Ancylothrix sp. D3o: one gene and its partner. Each later gene encodes a partner of the first gene's protein in a complex. Links are inferred from orthologs where the notes say so. Each region holds a gene or a part of one and is shown on either strand. Other genes may lie near its edges.

Region 1 (8,041 bases):
CGCGTCATTTTTATCGACTCAATCCCCCGATCATCTACAATTTTAACCGCAATTCGTCGATATTCCCCCGCCTCAAATGGCAACGAAATTGTCCCCCGATACGCCTCAATTAAATCCTCATCAATCTCCGCTTTTAAACTTTTCGCCAACTTAAACCATCCCTCCTTTTCTCCCGCCATTGGAAAGAAAACCTGTGAGGGCAAAATACTCCGGCCATCATAATCACTATCCAACATCCACATCGCTATTTTCTCCGCATTTCCAGACTCTATCAGGCCGGTTCTTGTATTGTAATAATCAAACCCCTGCACCTCTACCTCCCACTTTCCAGCATTCTCACCTTTGGCAATTTTCCTCACAATTACATCCGGCTGTCCCATTAACCAGAAACTTTCATTTGTTGCCCGTTTTTTCTTCAAGTCTTCTGTCAACAAATCGGCATTCATTTGTACTTTCAGCAAAGTTACTCCTTGCCACTTTGTTTCATCAATATCTTTTGCTGCTTCCGGGTCAAATTGAAATGCTGCAAAAATTACCAGTTTCGGTTTTGGCACTAAATTCTGTGCTTCTTCTAGGGCTAATTCTACTTGTCTTTGGTCGAGGGGTGCGTGCACCGGCCCAAAAGAAATTACTGCCCTTAAAGGCTGTTCTTGTTCATCATTCGGTTTTGTTTCTGCATCCGCATGAAGCCAATTTCCTACAAAAGTTTCTACCCGCGAAAACAAAATTGCTTGCCCACTTTTCCCGCGAATTCCTGTTTTTAGCAGTTCATCCCGCCATTCACTTTGTCTTAGGCTTTCTCCACTCCGAGAAATCGAATTGTCTGCCGTTATTTCCGGTTTTTCTGTTTCTAATTCTGGCTCAATTTCACTCACCGGCATTACCACCGGCGCCGGCACAGCTTCCATTGTAAAAGGGCCGGTGACTCGGATTTTTGATGTGTCTACCAATGGCCGGTCATAAAGTATTTCTTGATCTGCGTATTTTTGAATCGCTTTTTCTATTTGCTGTTTTGTCATCCCTTCTTTGATTTCGGGATTATTAGCAATTGATTTTAAGGTAATATGAGGAACGGTTTTATATTTCAGGCCGGTGTCTATTCCTTCTTGAGGGTTTGCTAGTTGATAATAATCAAAGGTTGCTGTCATTAATCTTTGTTTTGCTAGGGTAATTGCTACCCTTGATGTATCGCAAGTTATCCACCGGCGCCCCCACTGTTCCGCTACATACGCCGTCGTCCCAGATCCACAGGTTATATCTAATACTAAATCACCCGGATCTGTCGTCATTAATACACATCGGGACACAACTTTAGTAGAAGTTTGAACAGCATATAATTTGTCTTCGCCAAATGACGAAAAAACAACATCCGTCCAAATATTTCCTATAAGACTGCATGACCAATCTTTTTTTAATCTTTTATATCGCAGCGTATTGCCCGAAACAACTAATCTTCCAGCTTTTTCTAAGTTTTTCAAACCATCTACACTGGTTGACCAATATCTATTTATTGGGATAAAAGTTTTTCCTTGAAATTCATAAGGTGTTTTGTGATATTCATGCGAAGAAGTTAAATCACTTGTTACAAATGATTCGTCATTCAAATCCTCTCCGTTAAAAATGAATATTTGGTTATATTTAGCTTTGGATATTGATTTGGAATACCAGACTAAATAATCCGTTATACCAGAAAGAAATTTATCAGGCTGCGGAGACCTTTTTTGAATAGCAATAATTCGTTGAAAATTCGCAGACCCAAAAACCTCATCCATCAAATTTCTAACAAGATGCACATTATCATCAGAAATTTGAACAAAAACACTGCCGGTTTCAGAAAGTAACTCCCTAGCCAACAAAAGCCGGTCACGCAAATAAGACAAATACGAATGAATACCCAACTCCCAAGTATCCCGAAACGCCTTAATCATCTCCGGTTCTTGGGTTAAATCCTCATCCTTGCCATCTTTCACATCACGCTTATTAACAAAAGGTTGAAAATTTGACCCGTATTTAATACCATAGGGAGGGTCAATATAAATCATCTGAACTTGTCCCCCCATTCCCTCCTTTTCCAAAAGCGAATTCATCACCAACAAAGAATCACCGGCAACCAAACGATTAGTCCAATTATGCTTATGTTTATAAAACTCAATTGCTTGTCTAATAGGCGGATTTTCTTCGGGAATATCAAACAAAGATAACTGCACCGGCCCAGTTGTATTTCGCTTACGAACCGCATCAACAATCGTCCGAGGATCTATCCGTTCGTGAACGTGCAAAGAAACAGTAGGAACCTCAAAACTTGTATGTTCTGCCTTACCGGCCCAGTTCAACTGCGGGTCAAGATGGGGGTCATATTCATAACGTTTATTTTCCCCATCAGGATCAGTTTGTGGAGTCACCAAACCCACCGGCGGATTATTAACTCTTTCCTTATTTGTATGTTGATATTGTTCAATAGGTTTTTGTTCAGACTTCTTTTGTTTTGGCATAAATTTTTCTTGAAATAGCGGTAGCTTAAACCTATTGTGTAATCTTTTAGTCTGCCCTTGCTTGGCGCTGTAACAATTCTTCAAGAGGCGAAATTAGGGCCGGTAGATAATTTCAAAGCCCCCCGTTAAAACCTCTTTAACCACCGGTTGAAGAGTGTCTACACAAAAGAAAACCCCCTATCGGGGGTTGCGCTACCCGCCGCTACGCGAACAGGTTATTGGTGGGAATTGTGTTTACCATTAAATAGAATTCTTGAACCCCCGGAGGGGGTTTTAATTAATCGTGTAGCCACTCTTTAACCGGTGGCATTAATCAGTGTCATTAACCGGCATTAACCGATGACGTTCTAACCTAAGCCGACTCAGGCTTAGGCAAAGAAGAAGGATGCACAATCAACTCAGCCGTAGACCGTTTTTCCACCATTTCCCGCGTAATCGTGCAGTTTTTCACATCCTTACGCGAAGGCAACTCATACATCACATCCAGCATAAGCTCTTCCACAATCCCCCGCAGAGCACGCGCCCCTGTTTTCCGCCGGTAAGCTTCCTGAGCAATCGCTCGCACCGCATCCTGTTTAAAATCAAGCTGCACATTATCCATTTTCAGCAGTTTTTGATACTGCTTAACCAAAGCATTACGCGGCTGAGTCAAAATCGCCATCAAAGCTTCCTCATCCAGCGGTTCCACCACCGCCACCATTGGCACCCGGCCAATAAACTCAGGAATCATCCCAAATTTTACCAAATCATCCGGCTCCAGATGCTTAATCACATCGGCATTGCGTTTTTCGCGTGGTTGGCTTTCTCCAGGTTGAACAAAACCCATCGACTTTTTACCCATCCGCTGTTCCACCACTTTTTCCAAACCAACAAACGCCCCACCACAAACAAAGAGAATATTGCTGGTATCAATTTGAATGCAATCTTGATAGGGGTGTTTGCGTCCGCCTTGGGGAGGTACGTTAGCGATGGTACCTTCCAGCATTTTCAGCAAAGCTTGCTGGACGCCTTCGCCAGAAACATCGCGGGTGATCGAAGGGTTTTCGCTTTTGCGGGCAATTTTGTCAATTTCATCGATGTAAATAATGCCGCGTTGGGCTTCTTCCACATCGAGATCCGCGACTTGCAACAAACGCAACAAGATATTTTCGACATCTTCGCCTACATAACCGGCCTCTGTGAGGGTAGTCGCGTCTGCAACCGCAAACGGCACATCCAAAATTTCGGCTAAAGTTTGAGCGAGGAGAGTTTTGCCGCAGCCGGTCGGCCCAATCAGCAAAATATTAGATTTTTGTAACTCAACAGTATCATCCGGGCCGGCTTTACCATTGGTTTTTGATTGAGCATAAGCCAGGCGTTTGTAATGGTTATAAACCGCTACAGAAAGCACCTTTTTGGCCTCATCTTGGCCAATAACATGATCATCAAGATGTTTTTTAATTTCGCGGGGCTTGGGAATTTGTGTCATAGAAATATTAGCCGAGGAGCGAGCGCGGCGCTTAGTTTGTTCTTGACGCTGGGCCGGCTGTGGCGCACCGGCTGCCGAATCAAACAACTCCTCGTCTAGTATTTCGTTACACAGGTCTACGCACTCATCGCAAATGTAGACTCCCGGGCCGGCAATCAACTTGCGGACTTGCTCCTGAGACTTGCCACAAAAGGAACATTTTAAATGGGAGTCGTACTTAGCCATATCTGCCTCTCAATTACTGTGCTAGGGCTGCCTAACCGGCGGTGGAAAGGCTGAGTTTAGAGATTACCTGGTCAATGAGGCCATAGTCTTTTGCCTCAGCCGCCGACATAAAGAAATCGCGTTCTGTATCAAATTCGATTCTCTCTAGGGGCTGGCCGGTGTGTTGAGCCAGAAGTTCATTCAGCTTACGCTTATGATAAAGAATTTCTTTTGCTTGGATTTCGATATCCACCGCTTGACCTTGGGCACCGCCGAGGGGTTGGTGAATCATAATTCGGGAAGAAGGCAAGGACATCCTTTTACCTTTTGCACCTCCCGACAGCAGAAACGCACCCATACTGGCGGCTAAGCCAAAACAAATGGTGGCAATATCCGGGCGTACTTGCTGCATGGTGTCATAAATTGCCATGCCGGCAGTTACGGAACCCCCAGGCGAGTTGATGTAAAGCTGGATATCTTTTTCCGGGTCTTCTGCTTCGAGATATAGTAACTGGGCTACGATTGAATCTGCCACAGCATCATCAACCGGCGTCCCCAGAAATACAATCCTCTCGCGCAGAAGCCGCGAGTAAATATCAAATGCTCTTTCTCCGACGCCCGACTGTTCTACCACCATTGGGACAACACCGGCGGAAATGGCGGAGATTTCGAGGTCTTTCAAACTACTGATTGAGTGATTCTGGGTTTGAGATACAAGCATAGGGATTTGTTTTAAAGCTTGCGATCTAGCATAGCGTTGTCGAGACTTCTGCGGTGTCGGGTCAGCTTAGGGGGTTTTTGGGGGAGAAACCGCCCTATCCTTTAATTCCCGTTTGAGAAAAAGTTTATTTGGGTTTCTCTAACTATTATGCCCCACGCACCAAAAGTCTGAGGGTTTGTTCGCTGTAAATTCTCTCACCATTTGAGCGATAAGGGGGGGAACGCTAGGATGAGCCTATCACTTTCGCTCCCCAACACCCTTAACCTTGTTCGGTTTCGGCCTCTGTTTCAGCCTCTTCTGAGGTTTCGTCTGCGGTTTCTGCTTTTTTGAGGGTGCCTTCGGGGACTAATTCCACGTTAGCGTTTTCTGTCAGCCAATTAAGGGCTTTTTCTCGCACAATATCCGCCGATACAAACTCTCTGAGCTTGATCATATCCAGTTGTTGGCCTCGCATTTCTTGCATCAATTCTTCAATGCGTTTGTCAACTTCTGTCGCTTCTACACTCAGCGATTCTAATTTGGCGATTTCTTTCAATGCCAGTGATTGTTTAATTCGCTCAATGGCTTCGGGCCGCGAACGTTCCCGCAATTGCGGCATATTTTGCTCATTGTAGAGTTGATTGACATCCAAACCATAGCTCTGCAACTGCATGGCTGCTTGGCGAATCATAAAGTCTACTTCCCGGTTAATTAAACTTTCGGGAATGTCTACTTCAACGTGGTTAAGAATTTCTGCCATTAAGGCTTGTTCTTTGTTGGATTTTGTCTGCTGTTCGGCATCTGCTTGATAGCGTTCTTCTACCGATTTGCGTAATTCTTCCAAGGTTTGAAATTCGCTTACGTCTTGGGCGAATTCGTCGTTTAATTCGGGCAGGTCTTTTTCTTTGAGTTCGTGGAGGGTAATCGTAAAAACGGTTTCTTTTCCTTCTAACTCTTCGCGGCCATATTCATCGGGGAATTTCACGGCTACTTCTTTTGTTTCGCCGACATTCATGCCAAAAACGCCTTCAATAAATCCGGGGATAAATTTGCCATCTACCAGTTCTATTTGATAGTTGGTTGCTTTGCCGCCTTCAACTTCTTTGTCTTCACCGGCTACCCGCAAAACATAGTCTACCACCGCCACATCGCCTCTTTGGGCCGGTCTTCCTTCTACGGGAATTAAGGTTGCTTGTTCTGACCGGCGTTCTTCCAAAAATTTATCTACGCGGCTGGCGTCTGGTTGAACTTCTTCGGCTTTAACGCTAATTTCTTTATAGCCGCTGAGTTTTACTTCTGGCTCTACATCTACCGAGGCTTTATAGGTCAGCGGTTCGCCTGGCTTAAATTGCTCGATTAATTCTTCAAAAGATGTGATTAGCTGATAGTTTCCTAGCGCTTCTATTGATTCTTGCTTAAGGGCTTTTTCTAAGCCATCTTGAATTAATTCTTCGAGTGCTGCTGCTTTGACTCGTACCGTTCCTAGTCGCTGTAACAAAATTTGACGCGGTACTTTGCCTTTACGAAACCCAGGAATATTTGCTGTGCGGCTGAGGTTTTGGAAGACCTTTTCGTAGGTTTGTTTGGTCGTTTCGGAAGGAATTTCGATTTCTAGGCCAATTTGGCTGGCCGGTAGCTTTTCCTGGGTGACTTTCATAGGTACGTTTGTTTTCAGACTGTCCGTGCAATTTTTGGTTATTGGTGTTTTTGGTTGCTCACCGGCTTTTGAGTCGGGCCGATTGAATTTGTCCAGGGCCGGTGTGACTAAGCACAACGGCAGCAACGAGTGTTTTCCCATTTGCCCGAACCGGGGCAGCGCAAACCATCAAACCTCTATCCTATTCTATTTCAATGCAAATTTGAAATGAAGCCAAAAAAGACTCGCGGAACTTCCGGGCCTGCCTGTCTGCTATTCCCCAGGACGGCTTTATGGCGCTGCTTATCTACCACCGGCACAGTTATCTGCTTTTTTCCAGCGGCTCTCCACTCAACCGGCCCAGTCGTGATATGCTACTTAACAACGTTGATCAAAAAACAACGCTTTATTTTAACCCAAAGCCTAAAAATGGCCTTCTTCAATCCGGGCTGCCAGCTAGGGCATTTTAAAGATAAAATTTGGTAAAAAGTTTAAAATTCAAGCTAAATTAACTATTTTAAGAGGATTTATTAAAAATTTCGGTTGACGAAATCTCACCCACAATCTCATCCCCAGAGGAGGAAAATAAATCAAGTGAAGTCTTATCGTGTTGCAATTTTAGGAGCCACCGGCGCCGTCGGAGCCGAATTACTGGAACTCCTCGACCAACGACAATTTCCCCTAGCTGAACTGAAACTTTTAGCCTCGCCACGTTCGGCGGGTCAGAAGGTGAAGTTTAAAGGCCAAGAATTAACCGTAGAAGCAGTAACCGAACAGTCCTTTGAAAATATCGATATTGTTTTAGCCTCGGCGGGGGGTTCAACTTCCAAGGCTTGGGCCTCTACAATCGTTAAAGCCGGTGCTGTAATGATTGATAACTCCAGCGCTTTTCGGATGAATGCCGATGTGCCGTTGGTGGTGCCAGAAGTCAACCCGGATGCAGCCAAAAACCACAAAGGCATTATTGCAAACCCAAACTGTACAACGATTTTAATGTCAGTGGCCGTGTGGCCTCTACACCAAGTCCAGCCGGTGAAACGCATTGTCGCTGCTACCTACCAGTCTGCCAGTGGGGCGGGGGCACGGGCAATGGAAGAAATGAAAGAACAAGCAAAGGCTATTCTTGCCGGTGAAACTCCCAAAACGGAAATTTTTCCCTACCCCTTAGCCTTTAATTTATTTCCGCATAACTCAGCCTTAAATGAGCAAGGGTACTGCGAAGAAGAAATGAAAATGGTTAACGAGACTCGGAAAATTTTTGGAGATCAGCAAATACGGGTGACAGCAACCTGTGTACGAGTGCCGGTGTTGCGGGCCCATTCAGAAGCCCTTAACTTAGAATTTGAGCAACCGTTTAGCCCCGAAAAAGCCAGAGAAATTTTAGCCAACTCACCAGGGGTTAAATTAGTCGAAGATTGGCAAGCAAATTATTTCCCCATGCCCAAGGATGCCACAGGTAAAGATGAGGTATTGGTGGGGCGCATCCGTCAAGATATCTCTCACCCCTGCGGCTTAGACTTGTGGTTATCGGGGGATCAAAT
Region 2 (5,535 bases), on another replicon or contig:
GGCGATTGGTGAAATGGCAACAATACCCTTTTTACCAATCCCCTTTTTACCCCTTAGCAATTATCAATCAATGATTAATTTGAGTAAAACCGCACAGCTAGAAATTAACCGGCTTAAGTCTAAACAGGCAAACCCAAGCGCAAAGTTTCGTCTCGGTGTTCAGCCAGGCGGGTGTGCCGGTTTTTATTACACAATGGAGTTAGATGAGGTCGTCCGTGAGGATGATCAACTGTGGGAGTGTAATGGAGTTCAAGTTCTGGTTAATGCAGAAAGTCTGCCTTATGTCAACGGTCTGAATGTAGATTATTCAGAGGATTTGATGGGTGGAGGGTTTCGGTTTAATAACCCTAATGCGGCGCAGTCTTGCAGTTGCGGTCATTCATTTAGTTTATAAAGAATAGAAAACTCAACATTGCTCTTTTCCCGCTACATTAAGTATCGGCGTTGTTGAGGGCTAGTTTTTTTTGTCTGGGATGTTTTCGCCGCCCTTGGCGAAAAAAAAGACAAACAGAGGAATTGACAGAAGTTCCGCTAAATGGGTATAATGTCCTTTTGTTGAAACTCGGAACAGTCACAAGCTGTAAAAGCCTTAACTCATGCCAACAATTCAGCAACTCATCCGCAACGAACGCGAAAAAGCGAACAAGAAAACAAAATCGCCGGCATTAAAGAGTTGCCCTCAGCGTCGTGGTGTTTGCACAAGAGTGTACACAACCACACCGAAAAAGCCCAACTCAGCCCTCCGTAAAGTAGCGCGGGTTCGTTTGACTTCCGGTTTTGAAGTCACCGCCTACATCCCAGGGATCGGTCACAACCTCCAAGAACACTCTGTCGTTATGATTCGCGGCGGACGGGTAAAGGATTTACCTGGTGTGAGATATCACATTATTCGCGGAACATTGGATACAGCGGGAGTAAAAGACCGCAAACAAGGCCGGTCTAAGTATGGTGCCAAGCGTCCGAAACCAGGCGCACCGGCAGCAACCACAGGAAAAGGCAAGAAGTAGACAGTCGGGCTGAAACTTTCTCATTATGCTGAGAGAAAGATAGGCAATAATCGGGGAGTTTTGTATCTCACGACCAAGAGCGTACCCGTATAGACTGTGAAAAGTGATTAAGTAAAAAATGTAAGAGGTAAAAACTGCCCTTACAAAAATGGAAACCTCAGCCATGCTATAAGCCCCTGGTTGGGCTGAGAGAGCCAAAAAGCCGCCAAGAAATAAAGCGGCAAAAAAGTCCTGAACTGCATTTTTAAACAGAAACTATGTCTCGTCGCTCTGTCGTCCAAAAACGTCCTATCCCTGCCGATTCAGTGTACAATAGCCGACTCGTCACCATGATGGTGCGGCGTGTAATGAAAAAAGGCAAAAAATCTGTAGCCAACCAGATAGTTTATGATGCCTTTAAGATTATTCAAGAACGCACTGGCTCCGAAGCCATCGAAGTGTTTGAGAAAGCCGTGCGGAATGCGACACCCTTGGTAGAAGTGAAAGCTCGCCGAGTTGGGGGTGCAACTTATCAAGTACCAATGGAAGTAAGATCAGATCGCGGTATCGCTCTGGCGTTGCGGTGGTTGATCCAATATGCAAGATCGAGAACAGGCCGGTCAATGGCAATCAAATTAGCAAACGAGCTAATGGATGCAGCCAACGAGACAGGCAGTGCAATTCGCAAACGCGAAGAAACACACCGGATGGCAGAAGCAAACAAAGCCTTTGCCCATTATCGGTACTAGAAGCGGCCAACGAGTTCCAAAAGTTCCCCCGAGCAATTTGGCTCTAGGGAACAAAACTTAACAAAAAATATTAAAATATTAATAACAAGGAACTCGGAATCCACTCGCGCTGCCCGGAATGGTGGCAAAATGGAGTGTGAAGGACACCCAAACCCGTTAGGGAGACTAACGGAGAGTAGGCTAGAGATGGCTTTAAACAAGCTTGGCTTGAGAAGCGCACCTAGCGCCAAACTCAGCAATAGCGCATATAGAACCTTGACAAAGCGCAAGTAGCAAAACATCTGCGGCTAACATAAAGGAGGTAGCTGTGGCACGCACCACCCCGCTCGAGAAAGTACGCAATATTGGGATTGCAGCCCATATTGACGCAGGAAAGACAACAACAACAGAGCGAATTCTGTTCTATTCCGGCGTGGTTCACAAAATCGGAGAAGTTCACGAAGGGACCACAGTAACAGACTGGATGGAGCAAGAGCGGGAACGCGGCATTACCATCACCGCTGCGGCAATTAGCAGTAGCTGGAAAGACCACCAAATCAACTTGATCGACACTCCGGGGCACGTTGACTTCACAATTGAAGTCGAACGCTCAATGCGGGTACTGGATGGAGTGATCGCAGTGTTTTGTTCCGTTGGTGGCGTTCAACCTCAATCGGAAACAGTGTGGAGACAGGCAGATAGGTATAAAGTGCCGCGAATTGCCTTCGTCAACAAAATGGACAGGACAGGGGCAAACTTTTACAAAGTTTATAACCAAATCTGTGACCGGATGCGGGCAAATGCCGTTCCCATTCAATTGCCCATCGGTGCTGAAGACACCTTTAGTGGGTTGGTAGACTTGGTACGCATGAAAGCCATGCTCTACACCAACGACAAAGGAACCGATATTCAAGAAAGCGACATCCCCGAAGAAATGCGGGATATCGCCGAAGAATACCGGATCAAATTGGTTGAAGCCGTAGCGGAAACCGATGATAAGCTGACAGAAAAATACCTCGAAGGCGAAGAATTAACCGAAGAGGAAATTCGCACGGCTCTGCGCAAAGGTACCATCGCAGGTACAATCGTTCCGATGTTGTGCGGTTCGGCTTTCAAAAACAAAGGGGTTCAATTACTGCTAGATGCAGTGGTAGATTATTTGCCGGCCCCTATCGAAGTTCCTCCTATTCAAGGAACGCTCCCCAACGGTGAGACAGCAGAACGCCGCGCCGATGACAATGCACCGCTGGCTGCCTTGGCTTTCAAAATCATGGCAGATCCCTATGGTCGTCTGACTTTTGTGCGCGTGTACTCAGGCATCCTCAAAAAAGGTAGCTATGTGTACAACGCCAGCAAAGGCAAAAAAGAACGGGTATCTCGCCTGATTCTAATGAAAGCCGATGACCGCATCGAAGTAGACGAATTGCGGGCCGGTGACTTGGGGGCAGCGTTGGGCCTCAAAGATACCTTCACCGGCGACACCATCTGCGAAGAAAACGGCCAAATTATTCTGGAATCTTTGTTTATTCCAGAGCCGGTTATTTCTGTGGCAGTGGAACCCAAAACCAAAAACGACATGGAGAAGCTATCAAAAGCACTCCAGTCATTGTCTGAAGAAGACCCCACCTTCCGGGTTAGCATTGACCAGGAAACTAACCAAACCGTTATTCGCGGGATGGGTGAATTGCACCTAGAAATCCTGGTAGACCGGATGTTGCGGGAGTTTAAGGTAGAGGCCAACGTAGGCGCACCGCAAGTTGCTTACCGCGAAACCATCCGCAAATCTGTCAAAGCCGAAGGCAAGTTTATCCGTCAAAGTGGCGGTAAAGGTCAGTACGGCCACGTCGTCATCGAACTGGCACCGGCAGAACCTGGCACCGGCTTTGAATTCGTCTCCAAAATTGTTGGCGGTACAGTACCTAAAGAGTACATCGGCCCCGCAGAACAAGGGATGAAAGAAGCTTGCGAAACCGGCATTTTGGCAGGCTATCCGCTCATTGATGTGAAAGCAACAATGATTGATGGGTCTTACCACGATGTGGACTCTTCAGAAATGGCTTTCAAAATTGCCGGATCTATGGCAATGAAAGAAGCCGTAATGAAAGCTTCGCCGGTGCTCTTAGAGCCTATGATGAAAGTTGAAGTGGAAGTACCGGAAAACTTCCTCGGAGATGTCATGGGCGACCTCAATTCCCGCCGGGGCCAGATCGAAGGAATGGGATCTGAACAGGGAATTGCGAAGGTTACGGCAAAAGTTCCGTTAGCGGAGATGTTTGGCTACGCTACGGATATCCGGTCTAAAACCCAAGGCCGGGGTATCTTCACGATGGAATTTAGCCACTACGAAGAAGTACCTCGTAACGTTGCTGAACCCATCATCGCAAAAAGCAAAGGGAACGCTTAATTAGTTGGTGGGATTGGTCATCGGTCACGGGTCACGAGTCACCAGTAAAAATGACCACTGACTAATGACCCTGACCCCCCCAAACCCCCCTTAAAAAAGGGGGGGGGACTAATGACCAATGACAACTAAAAACTGACAAAGGAAAAAGGAACAGAATTATTCATGGCACGCGCAAAGTTTGAACGGACTAAACCCCACGTTAATATCGGTACCATCGGTCACGTCGATCACGGCAAAACCACTCTGACTGCTGCTATTACAACGACCCTGGCTGCTCTGGGACAGGCAAAAGCCAAAAAATACGATGAAATCGACGCAGCACCCGAAGAAAAAGCGCGGGGGATTACCATCAACACCGCTCACGTTGAGTACCAAACCGAAACTCGGCACTACGCTCACGTTGACTGTCCGGGGCACGCTGACTATGTAAAAAACATGATCACCGGCGCTGCTCAGATGGATGGTGGAATTCTGGTGGTATCTGCGGCTGATGGCCCGATGCCTCAAACCCGCGAACACATTCTGCTCGCCCGTCAGGTCGGCGTTCCTGCGTTGGTGGTTTTCTTGAACAAGGAAGACATGGTGGATGATGCCGAATTGCTGGAACTGGTGGAGTTAGAAGTCCGCGAGTTGCTTAGCTCCTACGATTTCCCAGGCGACGATATCCCCATTGTGGCCGGTTCTGCTCTCAAAGCACTTGAATACATGATCGCTAACCCTGGTGCTAAGAAGGGTGAGAATGAGTGGGTTGATAAAATCTACAATCTCATGGAGCAGGTTGATGCTTATATCCCAACTCCAGAGCGTGAAATTGATAAGCCTTTCTTGATGGCCGTTGAAGACGTATTTACAATCACTGGTCGCGGTACGGTGGCAACTGGCCGGATTGAGCGCGGAAAGGTCAAAGTTGGCGAAACTGTCGAGTTGATCGGTATTAAGGATACTCGCACCACCACTGTAACCGGCGTTGAAATGTTCCAGAAAACTCTGGACGAAGGGATGGCCGGTGATAACGTTGGTCTTCTGTTGCGTGGTATTCAAAAGGCTGATGTTGAGCGCGGTATGGTGCTGGCTAAACCCGGTTCTATTAAGCCTCATACTTTGTTTGAGTCTGAAGTGTACATCCTCAAAAAAGAAGAAGGTGGTCGTCACACTCCCTTCTTCCCCGGCTACCGTCCTCAGTTCTATGTGCGTACAACCGACGTAACCGGCACCATCAGCGAATTTACTGCTGATGATGGCAGCGCTGCTGAAATGGTTATGCCTGGTGACCGCATCAAAATGACGGTGGAGTTGATCAACCCCATCGCTATTGAACAAGGTATGCGCTTTGCTATCCGTGAAGGCGGTCGCACTGTGGGTGCCGGTGTAGTTTCCAAGATTCTCAAATAGATTAGCTAGTTGAGGATCGCCAGAG

What was found. Proteins that work in one complex are often made in the same cells at the same time.
Region 2: the proteins of tig (region 1) and rpsG are in contact, whole or in part, in a crystal structure (PDB 3GTY), measured with the Thermotoga maritima proteins. The link is inferred for Ancylothrix sp. D3o from one-to-one orthologs. Residues at the interface, in WP_004081061.1 of Thermotoga maritima: Glu122, Val124, Val129, Leu130, Tyr133, Glu188, Gly259, Ile262, Tyr263, Glu266, Ser270, Glu273, Gln274, Glu277, Arg308, Gln311, Ile312, Ser315, Tyr316, Glu325, Arg329, Arg336, Leu363, Phe366, Trp367, Arg373, Leu377, Arg381, Leu384, Glu387; in WP_004081843.1 of Thermotoga maritima: Lys34, Lys52, Lys55, Glu59, Arg62, Gln63, Glu66, Asn67, Lys69, Val71, Arg95, Ala109, Lys110, Lys111, Gly112, Arg113, Pro114, Glu117, Glu121, Ile124, Ala125, Tyr127, Asn128, Asn129, Thr130, Gly131, Lys135, Asp139, Arg142, Met143.

What each region holds. Positions count from the first base shown.
Region 1 is NZ_JAMXEX010000011.1:133,326-141,366, forward strand. What follows is about bases 4,334-7,303. They hold tig (trigger factor), read right to left. Parts: upstream 6,522-7,303; coding sequence 5,145-6,521; downstream 4,334-5,144. Other genes in these bases: clpP (ATP-dependent Clp endopeptidase proteolytic subunit ClpP), read right to left, coding at 4,334-4,885; NG798_RS18300 (aspartate-semialdehyde dehydrogenase), read left to right, coding at 7,086-7,303. Outside these bases: NG798_RS18280 (site-specific DNA-methyltransferase), read right to left, coding at 1-2,492; ATP-dependent protease ATP-binding subunit ClpX, read right to left, coding at 2,845-4,185; more of clpP, read right to left, coding at 4,217-4,333; more of NG798_RS18300, read left to right, coding at 7,304-8,041. UniProt on the Bacillus subtilis protein: Involved in protein export. Acts as a chaperone by maintaining the newly synthesized protein in an open conformation. Functions as a peptidyl-prolyl cis-trans isomerase.
Region 2 is NZ_JAMXEX010000004.1:260,185-265,719, reverse strand. The notes cover bases 1-2,999. They hold rpsG (30S ribosomal protein S7), read left to right. Parts: upstream 1-1,264; coding sequence 1,265-1,735; downstream 1,736-2,999. Other genes in these bases: fusA (elongation factor G), read left to right, coding at 2,043-2,999; rpsL (30S ribosomal protein S12), read left to right, coding at 597-1,007; NG798_RS10430 (iron-sulfur cluster assembly accessory protein), read left to right, coding at 71-394. In the rest of the region: more of fusA, read left to right, coding at 3,000-4,118; tuf (elongation factor Tu), read left to right, coding at 4,281-5,510.